Regions from separate parts of the Bacillus sp. FJAT-45350 genome, predicted to be linked through region 3. Evidence: riboswitches for the same ligand, from Rfam matches in the RefSeq annotation. Region 3 holds a riboswitch; each other region holds the start of a gene.
What was found. A riboswitch is a leader RNA that binds a small molecule or an ion and turns the genes downstream of it on or off. The one in region 3 is predicted to bind cobalamin.
Positions count from the first base shown of each region.

Region 1: another riboswitch for cobalamin. It lies ahead of CD003_RS05240 (ribonucleoside-diphosphate reductase subunit alpha); the one in region 3 lies ahead of CD003_RS17755 ((2Fe-2S) ferredoxin domain-containing protein).
Region 2: another riboswitch for cobalamin. It lies ahead of cobJ (precorrin-3B C(17)-methyltransferase); the one in region 3 lies ahead of CD003_RS17755 ((2Fe-2S) ferredoxin domain-containing protein).

Region 1 is NZ_NISU01000001.1:1,045,573-1,048,758, forward strand. Features, by position in the region: gene CD003_RS05225 (LLM class flavin-dependent oxidoreductase) at 1-212, shown strand, start outside; gene CD003_RS05230 (hypothetical protein) at 350-577, shown strand; gene CD003_RS05235 (metallophosphoesterase) at 759-1,307, shown strand; cobalamin riboswitch at 1,498-1,695, shown strand; gene CD003_RS05240 (ribonucleoside-diphosphate reductase subunit alpha) at 1,933-3,186, shown strand, end outside.
Region 2 is NZ_NISU01000001.1:2,149,678-2,152,863, reverse strand. Features, by position in the region: gene CD003_RS10800 (PRC-barrel domain-containing protein) at 105-863, shown strand; gene CD003_RS10795 (hypothetical protein) at 1,137-1,373, shown strand; cobalamin riboswitch at 1,521-1,705, shown strand; gene cobJ (precorrin-3B C(17)-methyltransferase) at 1,940-3,186, shown strand, end outside.
Region 3 is NZ_NISU01000002.1:236,631-239,816, reverse strand. Features, by position in the region: gene CD003_RS17760 (transcriptional regulator) at 357-1,007, shown strand; gene CD003_RS17755 ((2Fe-2S) ferredoxin domain-containing protein) at 1,250-1,645, opposite strand; cobalamin riboswitch at 1,781-1,973, opposite strand; gene CD003_RS17750 (carbon-nitrogen hydrolase family protein) at 2,122-2,880, opposite strand; gene CD003_RS22005 (hypothetical protein) at 2,908-3,066, opposite strand.

The DNA.
Region 1 (3,186 bases), on a different contig from region 3:
TGGACGATTTATGGAATGAATCGGAAAAACAAATGGTGTTAGCTAAGCACCGAATGACATTAGTAGGAAGTAAAGATTCAATCCGTACACAATTGAAGGAATTTCAAGCTAGATACAATGCTGATGAAGTTATGGCTGTCACGTACATTTATGACCGCGACAAACAAAAGAGATCTTATGAGATATTGAAAGAAGTAGTGGATGGAAAATAGCAAGAAAAGTTAAGTAGGAGGGAGCGCTAGTAAACCGCTCTCTTGACTATTCTCAATGAAAATAGGTAGACGTTATCTAACCAAAAAATAGTGCTTGTCTACGAAACATCTATTATAATAATAGTATAGGTGATAACGTGGAGAAGCAAATTCTTGATTTACTTACTGAAATGAGTAAAGAAATGAAAAGTATGAAATCACAAATGCATAATCGATTTGATACTATTCAATCAAAGCTCGAAGGTGTTGGAGGGCTGTTTGAATTAACTAATGAATCAAGAATTACTGACGTAGACTTTATCGCTGACAAGGTAAATAAACTAGAGAGAGAACTATATATACTAAAAAATAAAAGTAATAACTAGGGTGCTGAGGCACTCTTTTTTGTTACAGGTAGGTTTCGCAGTACCAGATTAAAGAATTTTCAAGAACGGTAATGGATATTATTTTGGTTATAATTTTAAATGGGAAGGGATCGGAAATCCCACGATTGAAAAAGTGTGGGTATATTGTCTAATTTCCTAAAGAAGAAAGAGGAAGAATAGAATGAAAAAGAGGTTGATATTATCTACAATATTCGTATGTATTATTATTTTATCAGCGAAAATTTATTTTGATACGAATGAATTCAAAGTAAATACTGTCCAATTTCAAACAAAGATAATTCCTAGTAATTCTGAATTCACTGTTTTACAAATTAGTGATTTACATAATAAAGTTTTTGGAGTTAACAATGAAAAATTAATTAATACCGTGGAAAACCTTGACGCAGACATTATTGTGATAACAGGAGACCTTATTGATAGGAGCACAGATGATTTTAAACATGTTTTTTCTCTTATTGAGAATATAACAACCATTAATCAAAAGGTTTTCTTTGTATCTGGTAACCATGAGTGGGGTAACTCTTATACTAGTGATTTTATAAAAGGTCTTCGAGAGCGAAATATTACTATTTTAAACAATGAAAATACTCAAATTACGATAAGAGATGTTACCATTAACTTAGCTGGGTTGGACGATGCCTCAACAAATCATGAAAATGTAGAAGAAGCATTTAATGGAATAAATCAAGAGCTATATACTTTTATATAAAAGATAAATAAAACGAGAGCGATAGCAGCATAAAGCTATCGCCTTCTTCAATTGAGGGGTCAGTCCACCTGTAATTTAACGCGTTAGCAAAGTGGGGGACTGACCCCACTTTGCTTATAAATAAATTCTATGTTTACATTTAGTATATAACAATATATAGTAATAGTTACATAAAGCATAACTAAATATTGTGATTTGCGGAATAATAGGTGTCTATGTTAGTAGACTTAATAGGGAATCTGGTGAAAGTCCAGAACTGTCCCCGCAACTGTAAGTGTGGATGAAATGAGATAAACCACTGTATAAGTAACTTAAAGGTGCTTGTATGGGAAGGCTCAGAGTAAGAAGAAGCACAAGTCAGGAGACCTGCCGATTTATTCCAAAAAGTTTCATTTCTTCGGGGGGTGAGAAGTCGAAACGGTACAGTAGGGGTATTTATCTTTCCTTATTTTTCTTTATGTACCGTTTATATTCCAATTACTCTTCCGATTTCGGAGGAGTTTTTTTGTTGTCAACAAACTTTAAAATCTTTCATGTTGGATAAGTGAAAGCATATTCGCACTCTGCTTTACAGGTTTTGTTTTTTATAAAAAACGTCAACTATTGAAAATTAAAGGAGAAATATATGAGTATACCAACTGATTCTGAACAACGTTCTACTGTTATTGCTGCTATACAAGAAGTGACTAATAAATACGGAATTAATGCAAAAGAATTACTAGATAGGATAAAGGATGTAGATGAAGAGGATGCCAACCAACAATCGTTATTATATGCCCTACATCATATATCTATTGACCAACCGAATTGGACGTTTTTAGCATCGAAACTCTATTTGAATGAATTGTATAAAAAAGCTTCTGAAAGCCGTGGGTATGATCCTTCACAAAAATACGGTGATTTCTATCAACTTATAAAATTATTAACTGAAAAAGGAATATACTCACCGAGTCTATTCGGTTCTTACAGTTTCGAAGAGGTCGATGAGTTAATGACTGTAATAGAGTCAACACGTGATAACTTATTTAATTTCATTGGACTATTTTTACTGGCAGACAGGTATCTAGCTAGAGACCATGAGAAACATATATTTGAGTTACCACAAGAGCGATTTATGATTATTGCGATGACTTTAATGCAACAAGAATCAAAAGAAAAGCGACTATCACTAGTAAAAGAAGCTTACTGGGCATTAAGTAATTTATATATGACGGTAGCTACTCCTACGTTAGCAAATGCAGGAAAGAGCTTCGGTCAATTGTCATCATGTTTCATTGATACAGTTGATGACTCATTAGATAGCATTTATTTAAATAACTGGGACAATGCGAGATTAAGTAAAGATGGTGGGGGAATAGGCATTTATTACGGAAAAGTCCGTGCGTTAGGTTCAGATATTAAGAGCTTTAAAGAAAACTCTTCAGGAGTAGTACCATGGATTCGACTAGTAAATGACACTGCTGTTAGTGTTGATCAATTAGGTCAACGTCAAGGAGCAATCGCTGTTTACCTTGATTTGTTTCATAAAGATATTATGAATGGATTTTTAGATTTAAAAACTAATAACGGTGATGAGCGTCGAAAGGCACATGATATTTTTACAGGTGTGACAGTTCCTGATTTATTTATGGAAAAACTACAGGAAGTTGATGATAGTGGAAAAAGTATCGGGTACTGGTCGACATTTTGTCCTCATCAAGTAAAGCAAATCATGGGATGGAAAGATGATAAGGGGAAGGCATTAGGGTTAGAAGACTTTTTTGATGATACAGGTAGAAAATATTTTACAGAAAAATATGAAGAAGCAGTAAATCATCCGTTACTTCCACGTAAAACATACCGAGCGATGGACGTAATGAAGCGAATTATGGTTGCTCAA
Region 2 (3,186 bases), on a different contig from region 3:
TTAAATTCATAATTTGCCATTAATTTTGTATGAAGTTTAATCAATGGCTTTCTCGGTTACTAGATAAATAGATAGTAATAGTAATTATTTAGGGAGGTATTCCGATGTTTTTGTATGAAAATCTATTAAGAAGATTTACGGTTATGGCAAAGGACGGCGAAGTTGGTAAAATAGACGATTTTTATTTTGAAGATGAAAAATGGACGGTAAGGTATATTGTTGTTAATACGATTCCATGGTTTCCTGGTGGTAAAGTATTACTATCACCTATTTCAGTAGAGAAAGTAAATATAGAGGATGAAATTATTTATGTTGAATTAACTAAAGAGCAAGTGAAAAATAGTCCTGATATTGATTTTGCTAGACCTGTATCAAAGCAAATGGAGCTAGATTACCATCATTATTTTGGCTACCCGTATTATTGGTCGCCACTAGGAGTTTGGGGTCATGGTAGCTATGCTAGAGATTTAGCTACATTATCATCTGATTATGAAAAAGAATATGTCGATACGGAAGTAAATCATCACTTACGAAGTGTAAAAGAAATTACTGGTGCTGTGACTGGTTATGGTATCTTTGCTTTGGATGATGAATTTGGACAGGTGAAAGATATGATAATTGAAGATAAAACCTGGACAATACGCTATTTCATGGTCGATACAGTAAAATGGCTCCCATCAAGAAATGTTATTATTGCAAAAGATTGGATTGAGGAAATTAATTGGTCAGCGAAGCATGTTCGTGTGAATATAACAAAAGACGAAGTGAAAAATAGCCCTGAATTTTTTCCTGATCAACCTATAGATAGAAAATATGAAAAGGATATTTATGATTTTTATAGAAGAAAAAATTATTGGGAGTAAGTTCTATAAGAGCATGTTCAAAAGGTAGTGACAATGGCTTCACACGCTGTGAGCCTTGCTAGGAGAAAATCACTCCTAGCAAGGCTTTTAAAAGAATACAGCGGCTACGCTCATTGCATAGAGGTTGTTCTTTTTGAACAACCTCTATAAGTCTTCTTAAGTAGTTCTAATTAGTAAGAAAGTCTATACATTCGACTTGATAAGCTAAACTCTAACATTTCTAAAGGAGACTCTTCCTGTTATAATATAGATTGTTATGGGGAGGGGATTCAAATGGAAGAAAACAAATTAGTATATGTAATTTCAGAATTATTAGACGAGAAATTCAGAACAGTAACAAATCGATTAGACGACATTGAACAAAATCAAAAAATTTTACAAAATCAAATTTCAGCTATTTCTTCTCGAGTAGGGGATAACTCAGAAATTACCTCAATTTTAAATGAACTGACAATGAAAGTTATTGAAAGCGAGAAAGAAGTCAAAGAACTAAAATCAAGTGTCCGTTAGAGCATCCATTCTTTGGGTGCTTTTTTCATATAAGTAAGTCCATATAAACTCAGGCGAAAATACACTTTGTCTTTTCACATTCGACAGAAATTTTGAAATAGTATTGACAAAAAACCAAGTAATCTATAATCTAGTAACAAGATAACTACATAATGATAGGGAAAAGGTGAAGATTTTAGCAAATCTTCGTAAGAGGGAAGTTCGGTGAAAGTCCGACGCGGTCCCGCCACTGTAAAATAGGTTGTTCTCTTATATATCCACTGTTCAATGAATGGGAAGGGTAGAGAACGTATACTATGAGCCAGGAAACCTGCCTTTTCTATCGACACTGTTTGACCTACGGGAGATGGGGAAGTGTTAGGGAGCAAATTCCTTGTCTACTTATGTTTTCATTGTATTTGCAGCTACATACAATTTTGTATATAGGCATCTCTAACTCTTATCTAATCAGAGTTGGGGGTGCTTTTTTTGTTGTTGTTTAAAAGGAAAGTATCATGTTTTAGAAATAAATGAGTGTGCGTAAGTTCTATTATAGTTTTAATTAAATTTGAAGGGAGTGTAATTTTATGAGTGAGAAAAAAAGAGGAAAATTACTTGTGCTTGGTTTTGGACCAGGTAGTGAGGAACAAATGACACACCGAGCAAAAGAGGCTTTAATTGAGAGCGATTCAATCATTGGCTATAACACATACATAGATATTATTCGTCCGTTACTTACGACACAAGAGATTGTTCGTACTGGGATGACGGAAGAAGTAAGCCGAGCACAGGAGGCGATTCGTCAAGCGGAAACAGGAAAAAAAGTGGCGGTGATTTCAAGTGGTGACGCTGGTGTTTATGGAATGGCTGGACTCGTATATGAAGTATTAATTGAAAAAGGTTGGAAAGAGGAAACGGGAGTTGAAGTAGAAATCATACCTGGTGTATCAGCAATTAACTCTTGTGCCTCCTTACTAGGGGCTCCTGTCATGCATGATGCGTGTACGATTAGTTTAAGTGACCATCTTACCCCATGGGAATTAATAAAAAAACGGGTAAAGGCTGCTGCAGAAGCTGATTTTGTTATTGCTTTATACAATCCGAAAAGTGGACGACGTACGAGACAAATCGAAGAAACACAGAAAATTTTACTTGAGCATCGTTCCCCAAATACACCTGTTGGATTAGTGAAAAGTGCGTATCGTGAACGACAACAAATCGTCATTACAGACTTAGAAAATATGCTTGAACATGAGATTGGTATGCTGACGACAGTCGTTATTGGTAATAATTCAACCTTCTTATACGACGGCAAAATGATTACACCTAGAGGATATCAAAGAAAGTATACATTGAACGCAGACGACCAAAAGCTGAAGCCTCACCAACGTTTACAAGAAGAAGCAGAGCCTTGGGCATTGCATCAGGGCCAAGCTTTAGTCGAACAAGAAGAAATATCTTCTGTTGAATTAGCAGAAGAAGCGTTAACAAAGCTAGGTAATTCATATTCAGAAAATAAACAAGAAGTGGAAGAATCAGATAACGTATTTAAGCAAGATTCTGTGTTTGAATTTTCCGTTTCTCCAGGCATTGCCAATAAAGCATTTTCTGCAAAGCAAATGCTTGTTTTAGGTAATGTTGTTGGAGAAAAAGGAACTATTGAATATACACCTGATCATCAGCTTAAATTATCTGTCGTAACAGCAGATTCAAATACGATTATCAATCAGTTAACAGAGGAAGGGCTTTTACTTCATCCAATTGGAGATGTTGTTAATATAAAGGCTTGTGACTTTTGTGATGGTGATAAAAAGGATTCCATTCCTCAAGTGGA
Region 3 (3,186 bases):
AGGAGCAGTAATGCACCTCACAAACCCTCTCCCATCATTAACTTGATGTTAATTATACAATGAGGAAAATTATCGATTTACCTTTTAAATGAGGTGATTGTGTTGGACAAAGAACCGAAATTTCAAGATTGTTTCTAACATGAAGAGATGAGGTGTTTGTTAAATACAACAATCGTTACGACCCCAGATTTGTATAATGAGTGGGAAAGGTTTAGAAGGTAGCCACATATCGTTGGCTACCTTCTTTTTATTTTGAATTAAATGGTTGTCGAATGTAGAATAGCAACTTATACTAATTATTAACAATATTACTTAGTTTTGAGGTGTTATTAAAAAACCAGGAAGGAAAGTGATATATGGTTAGTAAATTTGAAATAAAGTACGAAGAATGGCTCCAAACAAATCTTACCGAAGAGAGAAACCCAAGAAGGCGCGAGCTCCTTGAAAATGGACTTGGCCACGGAACTGTTGAGTTTCTAAGATCAATTTGGTTCCCTACTATAGGGAACTTAGACCACTTGTACCCTGAATGGGAAGTGCGAGATTTCAACAATGGTTATCGTTACCTTGATCTTACGTACATGCCTATGCACTCTAAAGGTTGTATTGAAATCCAAGGTTATGGACCACATGCTAGAGATTTAGATGTTAGGCGATTTAAAGATTTATGCTGGAGACACTCTTTATTGACTCTTGACGGGTGGACATTGTTACCAATTGCGTACTTATCAATTAAAGATGAGCCACAAAAATGCCAACAACTCATACTAGCATTTATAGGAAAATTCCTCTCTACTGATTCCCCTGCACAGTTATCATGGCTTGAAGCAGAAATTGTGCGATTTGCACGACGCTTATTACGCCCCTTTACCCCACTCGAAATTGCTAATCACCTACGAATAAGTGACCGCCATGCTAGACGTACTTTGCATAAGCTTGTTGATTTACAAATTCTAAGTGTAGCAAGTGGAGAAAAACGAGCGCGTACTTATAAACTAAGACTATGAATTGATTGTTACCTCGAATAGGGACACAGGTTCCGTTATTATCATAAAACCCTCTAATATTACATTCTTTATGGACATTGTATCCGTTATCCCCTCTTAAAACTTATGATTTGGACGTCATATATACAAATAGCGGAATTAGGATCCAATTATTCTCTAAATCAACTAGTAATATCAAATTAACGGAACTAGTGTCCGAACCACTTCGTTTAAACAATTTATCCATTATCCTCACAATATCTTTACTCGTACACTTTTGAAACCTTACTCACAACTTCAACATTTTTTAGATCACCCGTTACTGTACCATCTCCACTTTCAAACCCTGCTCCATTATAAGAAAGTGCTAATTTCTTAGAAAATGTTTGGTTTGCACATAGTGAATCAATAAAATCTGAAACATCTTCAGGCTCCATATTTTGATACCAGTCCCCTTTTGGATAATCAACTACAACACATTTATCCTTGCAACGACCATTGCATCGTGTTCTTGTTGTATGTATCATGTTATCTAATCCACGATTACTAATTTCATTTCTTACTGTTAGTGTTAATTCCTCTGCTCCAGACTTATTGCAACTTCCTCCATTACAAATCAATAAATGATGGTTTGTATTAGATAAATCCCAAGTAGCCATTACGTTATCCCCTCTCAGTTTCTTAATATAAAAAGCCCTTCCTCACCAACGGAGAAAGAGCATAAAACGGCAATATTATTATCATGAAAGAACATGATATCCCTGCCGTTTCAACTTCTCTCACCCCGAAGAAATGAAACTTATGGAAGTTAGGCAGGTCTCCTGACTCGTGCTTCTTCTTACTCTGAGCCTTCCCGTATAAGCACCGGTAAAGTTACTTATACAGTGGTTTCTCATTTCATCCACACTTACAGTTGCGGGGACAGCTCTGGATTTCCACCAGATTCCCTATTAAGTCTATTAGACACCTAGAATTCCAAAAATTATTTATAGTTAATTCATAGAAACTTTTTACTAGTTTCTACCTTTATGATAATGGAAATATTTAAAAATATCAATTTATATTTAGTATCGTACCAACTGCGAGAGGAATCCCAATAAATGTTTTGCTTTAAACTCCCATTCGTTTGTTCGTTTCACCATATATACTCCACATCAAAAGACGTAGACACTAAATTCATAGCTTCCAAATCCCAATCAAACAGTAGAATGGCAGATTGTTTCGATTTGTAAGTAAGAAGGCGTTTGCCGTCTTTTATTACAGAACTCTCCGCTTCCCAAAAGGACACAGTTTCATCCTCTCCGGTACGATTACAAACAAAGATAGGTAACCCGGTATCAATAGAGCGCTGTTCCCACTCTCCATTTGGTCCATGTAAGCCTGGTCCCCAAGAGGAAGGTGCAATTAGAATTTCTGCACCCTTCGTTAGTAATTTGTCTGCATAATTCCCTGTATAGGAATCTGCACAAATTAATACACCAACTTTTATATTCTCTAAAGATATCGGTTCAACTACTTCACCTGATGTCGACCAATTATCTACTCTTGCTAACTTCTTTTGATTACCTATTATTTCACCCTTCTCACTTATAACAAAAACAGAATTATGTAGTGCTCCTTCCTTCGAACGTTCTGCACATCCAAGGAAGACAGTAGCATTAATACTCTTCACAATAGTACAAAAATGATTCATCCAAGTATCTGGCTGTTGGGTTATCCAGTCCGTACCTATGCTAGAAAACTGCAAACCACTAGTCGCTAGTTCAGGTGTGATAATCCAATCTACATTTTTTTCTCCAGCTATCATAACTGCTTTTTCAATTAAATTTTGATTGAATTGTAAATCTCCAGCTTTAGGTAACAAGTGTAGTAAAGCAACTCGTAATCTCTTCATCTAGCTCCCCCTCCACTTACCCATTTATTAAAATAATAAATCTAAAACAAACCACCCAAGCCCAGCAATGATCGCAACAATTAATGCTCCTATTACTAATTCCTTCGTTAGCTTTTTATGTTTCACAAAATCAAAGATTAGCCAACCAATAAAAATCGTAATGGCAAAAATAATCGGTTCTGACATTCGTATCTCCCCTTATTATATACTTTTCCTATCTTACCAAAATCGGTTTTCCATCCACAACCATTACTTTTATACTTACCCAAAAAAACAGACGAAAAGGCTGGCTTATCAGGGACAAAT